DNA from 4 places in the Tepidibacter aestuarii genome. Region 1 is predicted to be linked to each of the others. Evidence: riboswitches for the same ligand, from Rfam matches in the RefSeq annotation. Region 1 holds a riboswitch; each other region holds the start of a gene.
The links. Region 1 has a riboswitch for glycine ahead of gcvT (glycine cleavage system aminomethyltransferase GcvT). Riboswitches for the same ligand answer to the same signal wherever they lie in the genome.
Positions count from the first base shown of each region.

Region 2: linked by a shared signal. The riboswitch ahead of M2214_RS02880 (GrdX family protein) and the one ahead of gcvT (glycine cleavage system aminomethyltransferase GcvT) in region 1 are both predicted to bind glycine.
Region 3: linked by a shared signal. The riboswitch ahead of M2214_RS12270 (alanine/glycine:cation symporter family protein) and the one ahead of gcvT (glycine cleavage system aminomethyltransferase GcvT) in region 1 are both predicted to bind glycine.
Region 4: linked by a shared signal. The riboswitch ahead of M2214_RS03610 (alanine/glycine:cation symporter family protein) and the one ahead of gcvT (glycine cleavage system aminomethyltransferase GcvT) in region 1 are both predicted to bind glycine.

Region 1 is NZ_OW235315.1:1,237,627-1,242,443, forward strand. Features, by position in the region: gene M2214_RS05985 (methyltransferase) at 1-167, shown strand, start outside; gene nagZ (beta-N-acetylhexosaminidase) at 200-1,369, shown strand; glycine riboswitch at 1,643-1,745, shown strand; glycine riboswitch at 1,749-1,829, shown strand; gene gcvT (glycine cleavage system aminomethyltransferase GcvT) at 1,968-3,074, shown strand; gene gcvH (glycine cleavage system protein GcvH) at 3,175-3,561, shown strand; gene gcvPA (aminomethyl-transferring glycine dehydrogenase subunit GcvPA) at 3,653-4,817, shown strand, end outside.
Region 2 is NZ_OW235315.1:598,611-603,427, forward strand. Features, by position in the region: gene trmL (tRNA (uridine(34)/cytosine(34)/5-carboxymethylaminomethyluridine(34)-2'-O)-methyltransferase TrmL) at 204-674, shown strand; partial or broken gene M2214_RS02870 (DegV family protein) at 685-1,410, shown strand; gene M2214_RS02875 (DegV family protein) at 1,519-2,358, shown strand; glycine riboswitch at 2,885-2,986, shown strand; gene M2214_RS02880 (GrdX family protein) at 3,101-3,481, shown strand; gene trxA (thioredoxin TrxA) at 3,670-3,987, shown strand; gene M2214_RS02890 (glycine/sarcosine/betaine reductase component B subunit) at 4,058-4,817, shown strand, end outside.
Region 3 is NZ_OW235315.1:2,464,619-2,469,435, reverse strand. Features, by position in the region: glycine riboswitch at 479-572, shown strand; gene M2214_RS12270 (alanine/glycine:cation symporter family protein) at 748-2,193, shown strand; gene M2214_RS12265 (nitrite/sulfite reductase domain-containing protein) at 2,363-3,025, opposite strand; gene M2214_RS12260 (DUF3798 domain-containing protein) at 3,335-4,465, shown strand; gene M2214_RS12255 (sugar ABC transporter ATP-binding protein) at 4,533-4,817, shown strand, end outside.
Region 4 is NZ_OW235315.1:761,344-766,160, reverse strand. Features, by position in the region: gene thrB (homoserine kinase) at 1-149, shown strand, start outside; gene M2214_RS03610 (alanine/glycine:cation symporter family protein) at 188-1,567, opposite strand; glycine riboswitch at 1,623-1,705, opposite strand; glycine riboswitch at 1,708-1,775, opposite strand; gene M2214_RS03605 (NAD(P)/FAD-dependent oxidoreductase) at 2,229-3,440, opposite strand; gene M2214_RS03600 (CD3072 family TudS-related putative desulfidase) at 3,740-4,237, opposite strand; gene M2214_RS03595 (CD3073 family putative ECF transporter S component) at 4,250-4,804, opposite strand.

The sequences.
Region 1 (4,817 bases):
CAGTAGAAGAATATGAAAGAAGAGTAGAATTGATCTTATATTATCCATCGGATGATTATATATATTATTTAGAAAACAATACACCGTTTGTATTAATAGATGAGATTATAGTGGAAGATTTATATAAGAGCGATAGTAGTGAGAGATTTTTAATATATAGATTTTAATATACTGAGCACGTCATAAAAGGAGAGTAGCTATGAAAAAGATACTTATTGGAATTACATTAATATTATTAGCACTAACAGTTATCTTTATAAATATAAAAAATGATGGTAATGTGGAAAAAGTTGAAGAAAATAAACAAAAGGTGTTAACTAAAGAAGAATTAGAAGAAAATAAAATAAATGATACTATGAACAGTTTATCCTTAGAAGAAAAATTAGGGCAAATGATAATAGTAGGTTTTAATGGATATAAAGTTGATTCGGATTTCAGGGATTTGTTGGAAAATTACAAAGTAGGAGGAGTTATTCTATTCAAACGTAATATAAAAAATGCAGATCAGCTTTTAAATTTAAATAATAGTATAAAAAATATAAATTCAAAAAATAAATTACCTTTGTTTATATCAGTTGATGAGGAAGGTGGAAGAATTACAAGATTACCTGAAGGAAGCACAAAATTTCCATCTAATAAAGTAATAGGTGAAAAAAATGATAAAGACCTATCTTATAAAATAGGTAAACAAATAGGAACAGAGCTTAATAATTTTGGGTTTAATATGGATTTTGCACCTGTACTTGATATATATAGCAATCCTAAAAATACAGTTATAAAAGATAGATCCTTTGGAAAGGATTCTGAAATAGTTAAGACATTGGGTACTGCTACTATGAAAGGACTTCAAGATGCAAATGTTATTTCTGTTGTAAAGCATTTTCCTGGCCATGGCGATACAAAGGTAGATTCTCACATAGGACTTCCTGTTGTAAATCACGACAAACAAAGGCTTGATGAATTTGAGATAATTCCATTTGAAGAAGCTATTGATAAAGGAGCAGATGCAGTAATGACAGCTCATATAGTCTTACCTAATATTGATAAAAGTAACAAACCAGCTACTCTATCTAAAAAAATATTGACTGATATTTTAAGAAATGAATTGAATTTTAATGGAATCATAATTACAGATGATATGGAAATGGGTGCTATTGCAAATAATTATGGGACTAAAGACGCATCAGTCGAAGCTATCAAAGCAGGGGCTGACATTATTTTAATGTGTCATACTAAAGAAAAGCAAATTGAGGCATTAGAAGGTTTAAAAGAAGCTGTTAATAGTGGAGAAATTAGTATAGAAAGAATCGATGAAAGTGTAAAAAGAATTATTAGATTAAAGAGAAAATATAATTTACATGATATTTAGAATGTCAAAAAAACTACTAACTTTTAAGCTTAAATTAAAAAATAGAAATTAATATTATAAAAAAATAAACGAATTTTATGAATATTATAAATTGAACAAGAATTTGATGGTGAAAATTATAGGTGTTGTAATTAGTTGACAAAATAAATACATATTATGGTAAATGTATACTTATAAATCTGTATTTTTATATGTTGTTAAGTTAATATCAATTGTTGAAATATTCAGAAAAGTAATATAATATAAAGACAAATATTAAATATGATTATCCAAATGAGGGTAGCGTGAGATATCTTTAAAAGATAGCCGAAGAAGCAATATGAAAAAAAGCCAAATTTTCATAGAAACTTTCAGGCAAAAGTATCGTTATCTGATGGGTCTCTGGAAAGTTGGATTGTTTCCACGCCGAAGGGGAAATACACCATAGTGTGTAAAATCTCTCAGGTAAAAAAGGACAGAGGGGTATAAAGGCAGTGAAAATCGTCATGCCTTTATATCTCTCTTTTTTATGCAAAGAATAAGACTATGTCTTTTAGGTATAATATGAGAATCATATTAGATATACATATTGAAAATTATTTTAAGGAGGAGAAATGAAATGTCAAATCTTAAAAGAACTGCTCTTTTTGGGACCCATGAGAAGTATGGAGGAAAGATAATAGATTTCTCAGGGTGGCAGCTTCCAGTTCAATATGAGGGTATAACTTCAGAACATGAGGCTACTAGAAATAAGGCTGGTCTATTTGATGTATCTCATATGGGAGAAGTTGAAGTTAAAGGTAATGATGCATTTAAATTTGTACAGAATTTAGTAACTAATGATGTATCTGCTCTTGAAGATAATCAAGTATTGTATACCTTTATGTGTTATGAACACGGTGGGGTAGTAGATGATTTGTTAGTATATAGATTCAATGAAGAACATTTTTTCCTTGTGATAAATGCTGGTAATATAGATAAGGATTTTGAGTGGATGAATAAAAACTCAGATAAGTATGATATAGAACTTACGAATATATCTGATCAAGTATGTCAATTGGCAATACAAGGACCTAATGCTCAAGAAATTCTACAAAAACTAACTGATACGGATTTAAAAGAAATACAGTTTTTCTACTGTAGAAGAAATGTAGATGTAGCTGGAGTTAGTTGTTTGGTTTCAAGAACGGGGTATACAGGAGAAGATGGTTTTGAAATTTACTTAGATAATGACAGAGCAGAGTATTTATGGGAGCAACTTATGGAAGTAGGAAAAGATCTAGGATTAAAACCTGTGGGACTGGGAGCTAGGGATACTTTAAGGTTTGAAGTTGCATTACCTCTTTATGGGAATGAGTTATCTAAAGATATAACTCCACTAGAGGCAGGGCTTGGATTCTTTGTAAAGTTAGAGACAGATGATTTCATAGGAAAAGAGGCTTTAGTTAAACAAAAAGCAGATGGATTAAAGAGAAAAATAGTAGGTTTTGAAATGATAGATAAGGGAATACCTAGACATGGTTATGAAGTATGGGCAGATGGAAAGCAAGTAGGATTTGTAACTACTGGATATGCGGCTCCTACAGTTAAGAAGAATATAGGGTTTGCCATGGTTCCTATAGAGTATTCAAAACTAGGTACAACCATTGAAATAAAGGTTAGAAAAAGAATTTTAAAGGCCGAAGTGGTAAGTAAGAGATTTTACACTAAAAACTATAAGAAATAAGAACTTAACTAAGTTGAAAAAGTTAATACATTTACGCGAAATATATTCAGAATATTCTAAAAATAATCATGATTATAAAAATATTAAGGAGGAATTTATTATGAAAATAGTAGAAGGAATTTATTATTCAAAGGATCATGAGTGGATTAAGGTAGAGGGAGAAGAAGTTTGTATAGGGATTACAGATTATGCTCAGCATGCCCTAGGGGAGATCGTTTACGTGGAAATGCCTGAGATAGATGATGAATTGGATGCTGGAGAGGCATTTGGAGTTATTGAATCTGTTAAGGCTGCATCAGATTCTTATATGCCAGTTTCAGGAACTGTTATAGAGGTGAATGAAGAGTTAGAAACTACACCTCAACTTTTAAATAGTAATCCTTATGAAAACTGGATATTAAAAGTAAAAATTAGTGATTTATCAGAATTAGAGAGCTTAATGAGTAATGATGGATATAAGGAGTTTTGTGAAAGTGAAAGCCATTAGAAATTAGTTTCTCCGAAAGTTAAAAATTCAGATGGGTTAAACTCCATCTGAATTAAGTTTCACTTTATATAAAGTATGAAGGAGGCAGGCTATGCATAGATATATTTCCAATACAGAAACAGATAAAAAATATATGTTAAATGAGATAAATGTAAAATCTGTAGATGATTTATTCAGTGATGTTCCAGAAGAACTTAAGTTAGATAGAGATCTTAATTTAAGAGAGGGAATGTCAGAAATAGAGATATTTAATCATATGAATAATATTGCAAGTAAAAATAAGAGTTTAAATGAGTTAACATGTTTTTTAGGGGCAGGAGCATATGACCATTACATTCCTGCAATTATAAAGCATATAGCTTCAAGATCTGAGTTTTTAACTGCTTATACACCGTATCAAGCTGAGATAAGCCAAGGAACATTGCAAGTTATATTTGAGTATCAAACTATGATTAGTAATTTGACAGGAATGGATGTATCTAATGCTTCTATGTATGATGGAGCAACGGCTTGTACAGAGGCAGCAATAATGGCTTGTTTGAATACTAGACGTAAATCTATTTTAGTATCTAAAACAGTGAATCCTGAGACTCGAAAAGTTTTAAAAACTTATATGCAGTATAAAAATATAGATGTGATTGAAGTGGATATGATAGATGGAGTCACAGATATGGAGCATTTAAAGTCTCTGGTGAGTAAGGAAACAGCAGGAGTTATAATACAAAGTCCAAACTTCTTTGGAATAATAGAAGATTACTCTAAAGCAGGAGAATTAATACATGAAAATAAAGGCTTATTAATAACTTATGTAGATCCAATATCGTTAGGAATATTAAAGAGTCCGGGGGAACAAGGAGCGGATATTGTAGTAGGAGAAGCTCAATCGTTTGGAAATGAATTAAATTTTGGAGGTCCGTATTTAGGATTTATGGCAACTAAGTCAAAGCTTGCTAGAAAGATGCCAGGTAGAATAGTAGGTGAATCTGTAGATGCAGATGGAAAGAGAGCTTTTGTTTTAACTCTTCAAGCTAGAGAACAGCATATTAGAAGGTTTAAAGCTACATCTAATATATGTTCAAACCAAGGTTTAAACATGTTGATGGCAACTATTTATTTAACTACCTTAGGGAAAGAAGGATTAAGAGAAGTTGCTGTTCAATCTGCTCAAAAAGCTAAGTATGCTTTTGATGAAATAACTAAGAGTAAAAAGTTTAAGCCTTTATTTAACAGACCTTTCTTTAAAGAGTTTGTAGTTA
Region 2 (4,817 bases), 640 kb from region 1:
AGAAAAAATTAATATATAATTATATGGAAATTTATACGATTGAGAGTTCCAAGATTCTATGAATATAAGAACTTTACAGATTGTGGGTAGTCTCCACATTGAATATTTATGTGACTAAAAACTTATTTGGAGTAAAAACTCTATCTAAATTAAGTTTAGTTTTATAATATAGCAATATTAAGATTGAGAATAGGAGAATGTTTATGTCGATAAATATAGTTTTAGTAGAGCCTGAAATACCTCAAAATACAGGAAATATAATAAGAACATGTGCTGCAACCGGAGCAAAACTACATTTAGTAAGACCTCTTGGGTTTTCTATGGATAATAAATATTTGAAAAGAGCAGGACTAGATTATTGGGATCTAGCAGATGTGCAGTATTATGATAGCTTTGATGAGCTTAAAGAAAAGAATGAAAATGCTAAGTTTTTTTATTCTACAACGAAAACTAACCAAAATCATAGTGATGTAAATTATGAAAAAGGTTGCTTTATAGTATTCGGGAAAGAGACTAAGGGTCTTCCTGTAGACTTACTTAATGATAATAAAGAAACGTGTATAAGAGTACCAATGAGAGATATAGAAAGAGCTAGGTCATTAAACTTATCTAATTCTGTTGCTATAGTTGCTTATGAAGCTTTAAGACAAATTGGTTATCCAGACATGAGATAAGGGGGACAATATGGTAAAAATAGTTACAGATAGTGTATCTGATTTACCTAGAGATTACATTGAAAAATATGATATAAAAGTTATGAATCTGAATATTATATTTGGAGAAGATGTATACAAAGATAGAGTAGGAATAAGTGCTAATGAAGTATTTGAAAGAATTAAAAATAATAATGAGTTTCCTAAAACTAGTCAAGTAACTTCGTTTGAATTTATAGATATATTTGATGAGTTGACTAAGGATTCTGATGACGTATTAGCTATTTTAATGTCTTCTAAAATGAGTGGAACATATAATTCGGCTATTATTGCGAAAAATGAACTTAGTGACCGAAAAATCTAAGTTGTAGATTCTAAGGGAATAACATTAGGATATGGCCTAATAGTAATAGAAGCTGCTAAAATGGCTAAACAAGGAAAAATACTTGATGAGATAAAAAAAATACAGATCATGATAGATAACATGGAGTATTTAATAGTATTTGATACATTAGAATATGCATATAAGGGTGGAAGGATAAGTAAAAGTCAGTACATGATATCTAACTTTTTAAATACAAAGCTTATAGTTACAATGAAAGATGGAGAAATGGTAGTAAAAGATAAAGTTAGAGGAAGAAAGAAAGTTTTAAAGTGGTTAACTGATTATATAAAAAGCAACAACATAGATATTACTGGAAAGGTTATAGGTCTTAATCATGCAAATGACCTAGAGTATCTAGAAAAGCTGACATAATTAATGAATTCAATCCAAAGGAAATAATAATTTCTGATGTTGCTTGTACTGTAGCAGCGTATTCAGGTTTAAGCGCTATAGCTATTTATTTTGAAAAGGAGGCGTAGTATGGGTATAAAAATAGTAACAGATAGTTTATCAGATTTACCAAAAAAATTGGTAAAGGAATTTGACATTGAAGTGCTTCCTCTTACGGTTATATTTGAAGATAAAGAATATAGAGACGGTATAGATCTAACTAGTGAAGAATTTTACAGAAAGCTTAGAGAAGGCTCATCAATTCCTAAAACAAGTCAAGTCACACCTGCTAAATTTAAAGAAGCTTTTGATAAATATTTAAAAACGCATGAACATATAATTTATATATCGGGGTCTTCTAGAGCAACTGGGACATATCAATCATCTATTATAGCTAAAGATTTATTTGAAAATGATAATATACATATATTTGATAGTATGGCTTTGTCATTTGGATGTGGTATTATGGTTCTAAAAGCAGCTCAAATGGCTAAAGAAGGTAAAAATGTTCAAGAAATTCTATTAGAATTAGAAAATATGAAAAATAGAGTAGATCATATATTTACAGTTGACACATTGGAATACCTTCAAAAAGGAGGGCGAATTTCATCTACCAAGGCAGCTATAGGAACTATACTAAATATAAAGCCTATACTTACTGTTGAAGAAGGTCTTGTCTCTCAACTTGATCAAGTTAGAGGTAAGAAAAAAGTTATATCTAAGATGATAGAAATAGTTAAAAAAAGAAGCACTAATATACAAAGTCAGACTATAGGAATAAGTCATGCTGATAATGAAGAGTTATTAGATGAATTCAAAAGAGTTATAAAAGAAGAATTAAAACCTAAAGATATAATAGTTTCAAATATTGGATCAGCCATAGGAACACATGCAGGTCCTGGTACTATAGCGATATTTTATATGAAATAATAATTATATAATACAAGTTAATGAAATTGAAGATTTAACGTATCATATTAATATTCAAAAAAGTAGGATAATAAATATACTAATAAAAAATACTTCCGTGAAAGCGGAAGTTTTTTTATTATAAGAGTGAAATTGGAATTTAATGTTATTTATTATAAAAATGAGATATAATACAATGAAATATTATTTTGAATATTGAGTAGAGAAAATTGCTGAAATATATATTCTATTTAAAAAAAATGTATATGATATATATGTTTTAAAAAACGCATATTAGAGCTAATAGTTAAAATATAGTCAAAGTTAAACAGTTTAAAGTATAATTATTTGCCGAAAAACAAGAAAGGTCAAGTGAAATTGATAGAATTAAATTATTATTTAAATTAAATTTTAGGAAAGCGTTAAGATAATCATGGTTGTCAAGTGTCGAAATGTTGTGAAAAAAAAATCGAAATACCTATTGATAAATTTATAACTTTTCTTTATAATGTACTTAAGAGATATAAAAAAAATAAATAGTTGCTGGACGAAGAATAAGGGAGAGAGCTATACGCCGCCGAAGGGACAAGTTTTATTTTAACCTAAAAAATAGAATGAAATTCTCAGGCAAAAGGATCTTATTTGGACAGGACTCTGGATTAAACAGAGAAGTGATTCTTAGGATATCACTTCTCTTTTTTTAACTATGTTATACAGAAAATTCTGAAATCTGAAATATACTTTGCACAGGAGATGATATTATATGAAGATAATTACTAATAATTCATTAGTAGTAAAAAAATTTGGTGATAAATATGAAGTAGAGTATATAGAAGGAGATTTTTTGGGAATACTAAATGTTTGTAGAGATTATATACATAATAAATACAAATTATTGACACATCCATTGGCTGGAAGTATAAAGCCGAATGAAACACCATATAAAACTATAATGATAGATAATGTAGATGATTTAGATACTGATTCGCTTTTGCTTATTGAAAAAGCCATAGATACTACTAAAAAATTTCAGAACAATTTTAGAACACCATTATGGACAGATTCAGTATTAGAAGATTTTAAGGTAATAGACTTAGATTTAATAACAAATGTTATTGAGACAGTAAATTATTATGTTAAATAAAAATCTAAACCTATTAAAATACATAATTTAAAATTTTTACAAAATGATGCTAAAAATTTAACGAATTATGACAAATATAACTTAGTTGCTTATGTTAGCAAAAATTTGCTAATTAACAAATATATATTTATATGCAAAATATATGTAAAACCTATTTATATGCAAAATTTTTAAAGGGAGGTTATTTTATGTTATCACTTGATAAAAATATCTTTGAAACAGAAGTTTTAGAAGCAAAAGGGTATATTTTAGTAGATTTCTGGAGTGAAGGCTGTGAACCTTGTAAAGCTTTAATGCCAGATATTGAAAAATTATCTGAAGAATATGCTGATAAAATCAAATTTTGCAAGTTAGATACAACTAAAGCTAGAAGACTTGCTATAAAACAAAAAGTTTTAGGTCTTCCAACAATAGCTATATACAAAGATGGTCAAAAAATAGAAGAAGTTACAAAAGATGATGCTACTAAAGAAAATGTAGAAAATATGATTAAGAAGTATCTGTAAGTTTTTGAAGACTAAAATTGAATAAAGTAAATTTGGTTTTAGTCTTTTAAATAAAAAGGGAGGTGACATTATGCGTCTAGAATTAGGAAATATCTTTATTAAGGATGTAAAATTTGACAATGAAACTAAGGTTGAAGGTGGAACATTATATGTAAATAAAGATGAGATGATTAAGGAAATTGGAGGAGATGAGCATATAAAGTCAATTGAGATTGAGATTGCTCGTCCAGGAGAAAGTGTAAGAATAACTCCAGTTAAAGACGTTATAGAACCAAGAGTTAAGGTTGAAGGTCCAGGAGGAATATTCCCTGGAGTACTGTCAAAGGTAGATACTGTAGGAAGTGGAAAAACTCATGTACTTAAAGGAGCTGCTGTTGTTACTACTGGTAAAATAGTAGGATTCCAAGAAGGTATAGTGGATATGTCTGGACCAGGAGCTGAATATACTCCTTTTTCTAAATTATTAAATATAGTAATCACAGCTGAGCCTGTAGATGGATTAAAACAACATGAACATGAAAAAGCTGTTCGTATGGTTGGATTTAAAGCTGCAGCATACTTAGGAGAAGCTGGTAGAAATGTTGAACCAGATGAAACTAAAGTTTATGAAACTGAGCCATTACTTGAATCAGTTGAAAAATATCCAGACCTTCCAAAGGTAGGATATGTATATATGCTTCAAACACAAGGATTGCTTCATGATACATATGTATATGGAGTTGATGCAAAGAAAATAGTTCCAACTATACTATATCCAACAGAAATAATGGATGGAGCGATAGTAAGTGGAAACTGTGTATCTGCTTGTGATAAAAACCCTACATATGTAC
Region 3 (4,817 bases), 1.2 Mb from region 1:
CTTGCAATTATTTTGAGCAACGGAGACCGTAGGGATCGTTGGCGATATGAGTCAGTGCGTAGCAACTAGACGAATTTTATATATATAATATATTTTTTATTTTAGAATAAGAAGATTTGCTAAGGTTAATACTATAACTAGTTCTGTAAAGAATATATTTAATATTCCTATAATACTAGGTTAAGTAGTATTAATATGTAACTTTAAAGGAAATAAAAAATATTTTTAGAGTATGTGAAATTATAGGACTTAGAAATGCGATAGTAAGCGAAGCTAAACAATATTTTTCTAAAGAATAATATTTATATAAATTAACATTGATACAGATGTTAATTTTAAATAGCAAAGAATTCGATATGTTATAAATGTTTGGAATAATTAGAAAATTAAGAATAATATATTGACATTTGACTATATATTAACGTATAATAATAATTAGTTAAATGAGTTCGGATGAAGATAATGAGAAAACGTTATCAGACGAGCCTCTGGAGAGACTCTACAAAGAGCACCGAAGGGGAAAGCTAATAGAAATTAGTCAAACTCTCAGGTAAAAGGACAGAGATTATTCTTACCGGAATAAATCCCAAAAATCAGATTTTCATGATTTGACTTTTTGATTACTTTTCTTTATAGCTTTTCGTTTTACTTATCATTTTTTTATTTTAGTTTTACTTTTCAATGTTTTATAATTTCAAGTTTTGTTTTTTGCATCAAAAACCAAAAAAATTTAAAAGGAGGAATTATATGGAGCATCTAGTCGGTGTCTTAAATGGATTGATTTGGAGTAAAGCACTTATTATTTTATGTTTAGGAGCAGGTATATACTTTTCTTTCAGAACTCGTTTTTTACAAGTTAGACTTTTGAAAGATATGGTAAAGCTATTATTTGGAGGATCATCGTCAGAACAAGGGGTTTCTTCATTCCAGGCATTTGCGTTATCTGTATCAGGTCGTGTAGGAACTGGAAATATAGCAGGGGTTGCAACGGCTATAGCAATGGGAGGACCTGGAGCATTATTCTGGATGTGGGCAATAGCCTTTTTAGGAGCAGGTTCAGCTTATGTTGAGGCTACTTTAGCTCAAATATATAAGGTTGAACAAGATGGAGAGTATCGTGGAGGACCAGCGTATTATATAGAAAAAGGAATGAACAATAAGTGGTATGCAACTACATTTGCAGTTGCAACTATAGTAGCAATGGGATTCTTTTTACCAGGAGTTCAGTCTAATAGTATAGCAGCAGGACTTAATAATGCATTTGGGATAACTCCTACAGTAACAGGAATAATATTAGTTGTATTCTTAGCACTTATAATATTTGGTGGAGTTAAGCGTATAAGCAAAGCAGCTGAAATAATAGTACCTCTTATGGCTACAGGTTATATATTGGTTGCACTTATTGTAATAATTGTTAATATTTCTGAATTACCTGGAGTTATAGCATTAGTATTTAAGAGTGCATTTGGAGCACAACCTGCTTTTGCTGGTATACTAGGTATGGCTATTTCTTGGGGAGTTAAGCGTGGTATTTATTCAAATGAAGCAGGTCAGGGAACTAGCCCGCATGCAGCAGCTGCAGCTGAGGTTTCACATCCTGCAAAACAAGGATTAGTTCAAGCATTTTCAGTATATATAGATACTTTATTTGTTTGTTCAGCTACTGGATTCATGATTTTAATTACTGGAATGTACAATATTTACGATAAATCTGGAGGATTTATAGCTAATAATTTAGGAGATGTTGAAATAGGGCCTATATACACTCAAAGAGCAGTTGAAACTCTATTACCATCTTTTGGTGGTGCATTTGTTGCAATAGCTTTATTCTTCTTTGCATTTACTACTTTGATGGCATATTATTATATTGCTGAAACTAATGTTGCTTATTTAATAAGAAAGAGCAATAATAAATCATTAATAAATGTATTGAGATTTGCATTACTTGGAGCAACTTTCTATGGAGCTATAAAGACTGCAAACTTAGCATGGGCATTAGGAGATATAGGTGTTGGTACTATGGCATGGCTAAATGTTATAGCAATACTTATAATGGGAAAACCGGCTCTTATAGCACTTAAAGACTATGAAGAGCAAAAAGCAGCAGGCAAGGACCCTGTATTTAATTCTAAAAAGTATGATATAAAAAATGCAGAGTTCTGGGAAAATACTACTGATAGCGTTAGTAAATAATTCAAAGAAAAGACCCCGTAAGGGGTCTTTTTCATTTGCTAGAAAATTATGAAAATTTGAATATATAGATAATATTGATGAAAGAACTACAGCATCAACTATTTTAAGCAACGGAGCCCGTAGGACTCATTAGCGACATGAGCCATGCGTTAGCGTGAAGCGAATTTTATTATTCTACTTCTTTTCTAAATTCATCAAGTCCAACTCTATCTATATATGATCCTAATCTTTCATGTCTTTTAGCATTTTTAGAGTATACTTTGACTACCTTATCTATTATTTTAAATACTTCATCTTCATCAACATGTTCAAATAAAGTATCACCTAATCTAGGCTTCAGTCCTCCTTTTCCTCCAACTTGGATTCTAAATCCTTTAGGAGTACCCATTATACCTATATCTCTGAAATGATTATCTGCACACGAGTTTGGACATCCACTAACGCCTATTTTAAGCTTGTTTGGAAGACTCATTCCATGATATAGCTCATCTAGCTTCATACCTACTCCTACTGAATCTTGTTGCCCTCTTTTACAAAATGTTGTTCCAGGACAGAACTTAACACTTCTTACACAAAGCCCTATAGCAGCTCCTGGCTTCATTCCTAAATCTTCCCAAGCATTGTCTAGATCATCCTCTTTAAGTCCTACAATTGCTATTCTTTGAGATGATGTCAATTTTACTGCTTGCGCGCTGTATTTATCAGCAGTATCTGCAATCTTTCTTAATTTGTCAGTTGAAATAATTCCTCCAGGTAAATGAGGTGCTATTGCATATGTTTCTTTGTCCCTTTGAAGGACAGCCCCTTTTTCTAATAAATCTTTCTTAGACATAAAAATCCCCTTTCTAAATAAATAATGGTAAAAACTTACCTAATATATTATTCCCCAAAAATTAGCCGCAAAACAGAAAAGTTTAATTTTTTATGCAAAGCAAGAATTATAAACATAAAATTAACAAATTTACAATATAACCTAATTTGATCTAAAGGTTAGAAAATTGCGAAAAAAGAATAGTGCCATATGTAAAAAATTAAAAATATATAAAAATCCACTTGAATGACTATAAAAATAAATATAACATGCATGAAAGTATATAGTACATGCATATCTATATATTAACAAATTAAAAGGGGGTCAAAAATGATTAAGAAGATTTTAGCCATATTTATGGCAGCAGTTATGATTATAGGGCTGGTTGGATGTGGTCAAGTAGCTGAGAAAGAGGAAGTTTCTAAGATTGGAATTATGACAGGTACTGTATCTCAAGGTGAAGAGGAGTATAGAGCAGCAGAAAAAATGAAGAAAAAATATGGTGATAGGATAGTTCTTCAAACTTATCCTGATAACTTTATGAAAGAGCAAGAAACAACTATAGCAAATGTTATGAGTATGGCATCAGATCCAGAAGTTAAAGCAATTGTTATTGTTCAAGGTATACCAGGAGTATCGGCAGCTATAGATAAGGCTAGAGAGATAAGACCAGATATGTTATTTGTGGTTGGTGTTCCAGGAGAAGACCCAGATATGATAGCATCAAAAGCTGATGTAGTACTTCAAGCAGATGAACTAGGAATGGGAACTAGTATAGTAGAACAAGCTAAAAAAATGGGTGCTACAAAACTTGTTCACTATTCATTCCCAAGACATATGTCTTATCAATTACTTGCAATGAGAAGGGACTTACTTAGAGAAACTTGTGAAAAGTTAGATATGGAGTTTATAGATGCAACAGCACCAGATCCAACTGGAGATGCAGGGGTTCCAGGAGCGCAACAATTTATATTAGAAGATGTTCCAAGAAAAGTTGCTGAGCTTGGAAAAGATACTGCATTCTTTAGTACTAACTGTTCTATGCAAGAGCCATTAATAAAAGCTGCTTTAGAGCAAGGAGCTATATATCCACAACCATGTTGTCCTTCTCCATACCATGCATTCCCAGGTGCATTAGGAATCCAAATACCTGATGATAAAAAAGGTGATGTTGATTATGTAGTTGAAGAAATCAAATCTAAGATAGCTGAAAAAGGTGGAACAGGTAGATTCTCTACATGGCCAGTTCCAGTTAATATGATGTTTGTTGAAGGTGGAGTTGAATATGCTAAGGCATTCTTAGAAGGAAATACTAATGGTAAGGTAGACAAAGCTAAAATAGAAGAAATATTTAAAAATGTATCAGGTATAGATATGAAATTAAGTACATTCACGAATGAAAGTACAGGAAATACATTTGATAATTTCTTTATGGTACTTTCAGATTATATAACTTTCTAAATAAGGATATTAAATATAGGGTTGCCTTTTTATGGCAACCTTAATTTAGATATAAGGGGGATTTGGGTTGAGCGAAGAATATGTCATTCAAATGAAAAACATTAAAAAAGATTATTTCGGTAACCAAGTTTTAAAGGGAATAAATTTATCAACTAAAAAAGGAGAAATACATGCTCTTTTAGGAGAAAATGGAGCTGGTAAATCTACACTTATGAACATATTGTTTGGGATGCCTGTTATCCATTCTACTGGTGGATTTGAAGGTGAAATACATATAGATGGTAAAAAGGTTGATATTAAGTCTCCTAATGAAGCAATGAAACTAGGAATAGGAATGGTACATCAGGAGTTT
Region 4 (4,817 bases), 480 kb from region 1:
TCTTAAGCGGTGCTGGTCCAACTATAATGGTAATGCTTAAAGAAAATGACATAAATTTTTATAATAAAATTCAAAAATATACTTCTACTTTAGATAATAAGTGGAGTATAAAAGAACTTAATATAGACAATAAAGGTATAGATGTATAAAAGTAAACTCGATGGATTTAATCCATCGAGTTTTATTTTTAAGATGCTTGTTTTTGTTTTCTCAATTCATCAAAATACATCTTCGTTTCTGTTGATATAACTCCACTAAGTCCTATTATAGCAATAAGATTTGGAATAGCCATAAGTCCATTAACTATATCAGCTATTGTCCATATCAAGCTAAGCTTTAAGAAAGGTCCTATTGCAACAAGGAATATAAATATGTATTTAAAAGGTTTTATTCCTTTAACTCCGAATAAATACTCAGTACATCTCTCTCCATAATAATTCCAACCAAGTATAGTAGTAAAAGCAAAGAATATAAGTCCTACAGTAACTATTAACTCTCCAACAATAGGCATAGAAGGAAGTCCAGCTCTAAATGCAGCAGTCGTAGCTGCAGCACCTTCAACATTTGGATTATTCCACATACCAGTAAGAACTAAAGTTAAACCTGTCATTGTACATACTAGAATAGTATCAAAGAACGTACCTGTCATTTGAACTAAACCTTGTCTTACACAAGAATTAGTCTTAGCCGCAGCCGCCGCTATAGGAGCAGAACCAAGTCCTGATTCATTAGAGAATACACCTCTTGATATACCACTCTTTAGTGCAAGTGCAACTGTTGATCCTGCGAATCCACCTGCTGCAGCAGTTGGAGTAAATGCACTCTTTATTATAAAGCTCATTGTCTCAGGAATTTGACCTGCATTTAATAAAAGTATTATTAATGTACAAATTACGTATGATGCCGCCATAAAAGGAACTATAATCTCTGAAACCTTTGATATACTCTTTATTCCTCCAAGACTAACCATAGCAACACATATAGTAAGTATTACTCCTGTTACTATAACGGGAACATTAAACGCTATATTCACAGCTGATGTTATAGAGTTTACTTGTGCAAATGTTCCTATACCAAAGAAAGAAACTCCTATCCCAAATATAGCAAAGCATTTCGCAAGAAACTTATTTTTGAATCCTTTCTCAATATAATACATAGGGCCCCCAGACATTTGTCCATTATCATCTACAACCCTATATTTAACTGCTAAAAGTGCTTCTGCATATTTTGTTGCCATTCCGAAGAATGCAGCTACCCACATCCAAAATAATGCTCCAGGTCCTCCCATTCTTATTGCTGTTGCAACTCCAACTATATTACCTGTACCTATAGTAGCTGATAATGCTGTACAAACAGCTGCAAACGCAGATACGTCACCTTCTGCCTTCATATCTTTTGCCTCAGGATCTTCTGAGAAAAGATACTTAAGTGCTAATGGAAGTCTGAATATTTGTAAAAAACCTAATTTAAATGATAAAAAGATACCTGTACCAACAAGTAATATGAGAAGTGGTGGTCCCCATACCAAAGAATTGATAGATTGTGCAATTTGATTAATTTGTTCCATACTGTTTACCTCCTGCTTTTATTATTTCGAATTGATAAAAAAAGCCGGGAAAATTTCCCTGTCCTTTTACCTGAGAGTTTCGCATGCATGATCAAATGCAGTTTGCTCCTTCGGTGCTCTATAGAGTCTCTCCAGAGATTTGTCCAATAGCGGTCTTTATACCTGAAAGCTTTACTTCTTCGGTGCTATGCTCTCCCGCTATCTTCATCCAAAACATTAATGATGTTTCTAATCAGAGTATAGTATTTCCATTTTAGATTGTCAATAATATAACAATTTGTTTTTTTGTAATACATTTTAGTAATCATGATTAGATTACTCTTATTTTATTTATAATTTTATTTTCATTTTCCCCATGCATTTACGTCGTTTTTTGTCGTTTAGAAGTGATTTTCTGTATATTTCTTTGTATTTTTAATAAAATACGTGTTTTTCATTCGTTAATTTAATATCTATTTTGTTTTTTTAAAATTGAATTTTACATTAAATTATTATTTTTTCGAAATCATTCAATTTTCAGACTTATCAATTTAAATAAAAAAGTCTCACTTTTTAAATTTTAATTCCAGATTTTTTTAAGATTCGTAAAGAAAATTATAAAAAAAAACAGCTTTTTTATTTCTAAAAAAACTGTTTTTTCACAATAATTTGTTTCTAAATATCAATTATCAAATCTATTTACTTTAAACAATCTCATATCCTCATCTTTTTCTTCATGATATAGTTTACTCAACATAATTCCTCCTAATATAGCAAATAATATACCATTACCTCCATATCCTAGACAGTACCATAGATTCTCATGTTTTTTATCAGGTCCAATATATCCTAAGTTATCTTTAGTAGACTCAATGCATCCACAATATTTATACTCTATTTCTATATCATCTATATATTTGAACATAGATTTAAGTCTTTGTTCTAAAATAGAGTATTTTTCAAAAGCTATATCCTCATTCTCTATTTCTTTAAAATCTACATCTTCTCCACCTATAATTAATCTATTGTCTTTTGTAGTTCTAAGATAGTTATATGGATCAGAATTATCCCTAATCAATACACCTTCTTTCCAACCTCGAATTTCTTTAACTGGTTTAGTAGCTATATTAAATGTATTATTTTTAGTTCCAAAATTTTTATTCGTGAACAAACTAGTATTATATCCTGTAGCGACAATTACTTTTTTTGCCTTAACTTTATATCCGTAAGATGTGTAAATAATTACTCCTTTATCTAAATACTCTATTTTTTTAGCCTCGGTATTTTCATACACAAGTGCACCTTTTTTAATACTTACTTCAAGAAGGTGATTGGTAAATTTATATGGATCAATCTCGGCTCCTCCTTCTTTTGATAAAAGTCCAGCTTTTAAGTCAAAGCCATAAGGATTATCTAATTCGTCTATATATTCAACATTAAACCCATTTTCTTTTCTAAATTTGTATTCTTCCTTAATGCTGTTTTTTTCAAGGTTTTTAGCTGTATAAAGTAATGTATCTCTCTTTATGTAGTCACATTTATTACCATATTCCTCTACAAATTTTTCTATTTCTTTCAGTGCACACAATCCAAGTTCATATGATCTTACTATATTTTTACTCTCTATAACTTCTTTAAGTTCAGATGCATTTTCATCTAATTCATACTGTAAAAGAGATGTTGTAATACTTGTACTACCATGAGCTATTCTTCCCTTTTCAATTAGCACAGATTTTATATTATTTTTAGACATATAGTAAGAACATATACTTCCAGTAACTCCACCACCTACAATTACTACATCGGTTTCTACATCTTCAGTTAAATACGCATATTGATTGTTGGTACTATTTATACTGGTAAATATAGGTTTACCTTTCACATATCCTTGCATGAATTACACCTCTAATTCTCAATTTTAATATGTGTTTAGTTTAACCTTATAAATTAATTTCAATTCTAAAAAAGTATCTATCAATTTAAGTAGATATTTTATACTTGAATATATTTATTTAATAATTTTTCGACTTCACTATTGTACTTTTCATATATGATGAAACTTATATTCTTTTCATCTAATTCAAACAAGACTTCATTAATTAAAGAACTTTTAAACTCCCATCCCTTAATATCACTCCATTTATCCTAATTCCCTGTTTATAAATATATTTATTATTATTTTGTCAATAAAACTTATTTTTTATTATTATCTAAAAACTCTATTAATTCATCTATTAATTTTTTATTTTCTTTTTCTTCTACATAATTTGTTGATACATTTAATACAGGTATATAAATACTTTTCTTATTTAATAAATAAAATATTTCTTCAAATAATATACCTTTGTTTTTATTATAGCTACAAGTAGGGCTTTCACTTATACCTATTATTCCTAATACTTTATTTGAATTATTTATGTATTTTTCAATATCCGTAACAACTTCATAAGCTATCCCTTTGCATATATCTCTATAATCTTCATTATCATACTCTTCTTTAGTTTTAGGTAGTCTATCAAGTCCTAGATATTTATTTTCTGGACACATTATTTGATATATTCCTATATCTCTTTTTATTATTTCTTCAACTATCTTATTGTAGCCTCCCTTAGCTCTAGCTAAAGGCTTTACGACTGAGTTTTGATTTAAAATACAATGTGATAAAAATACTACTTTTCCTTGTCGGTACACTATGTCATCCCCTTAAATGTTACCTTGTTTTCTTGTATATTTTTTTGGTAATCTTTTCAATAAAAATGATACAAATAAACATGTTGCAATTTTGTCTAGTATATTCCCTGTTATTCTAGGTATGAATGCCGCTGAAAATATAGTTTTTCCAGATGTTAAAAGCCATGTAAATATTACATCATTTCCATCTCCTGTAATACCTCCAAATACATAAATAGCAATTGGAGTTCCTATTAGTGGAGCTACTATAGCTAATATCATCCCTGCTATAAGTGCAGTTTGAAAGTTAAATTGTCTTTTTTTGCATATATATCCCACAATCAAGCCAATAGCTATGTTAACCAAAGCAAAAGGCATAGATTTAGGATTAGTTATTATCCCTTGAATAATATTAGTAAGCCCTCCAGCTACAGCACCATACCATGGTCCAAGTATAGCTGCTATAAATACGGTTCCTATAGTATCTAAAAATAATAAAGGGATTTTTATCATACTTACTACTGTTCCAAATACTATATTTATAACTATACCCATAGCAACAAAAGTTAGATTTCTTGTTTTATACATCTTTTGAGCCCCC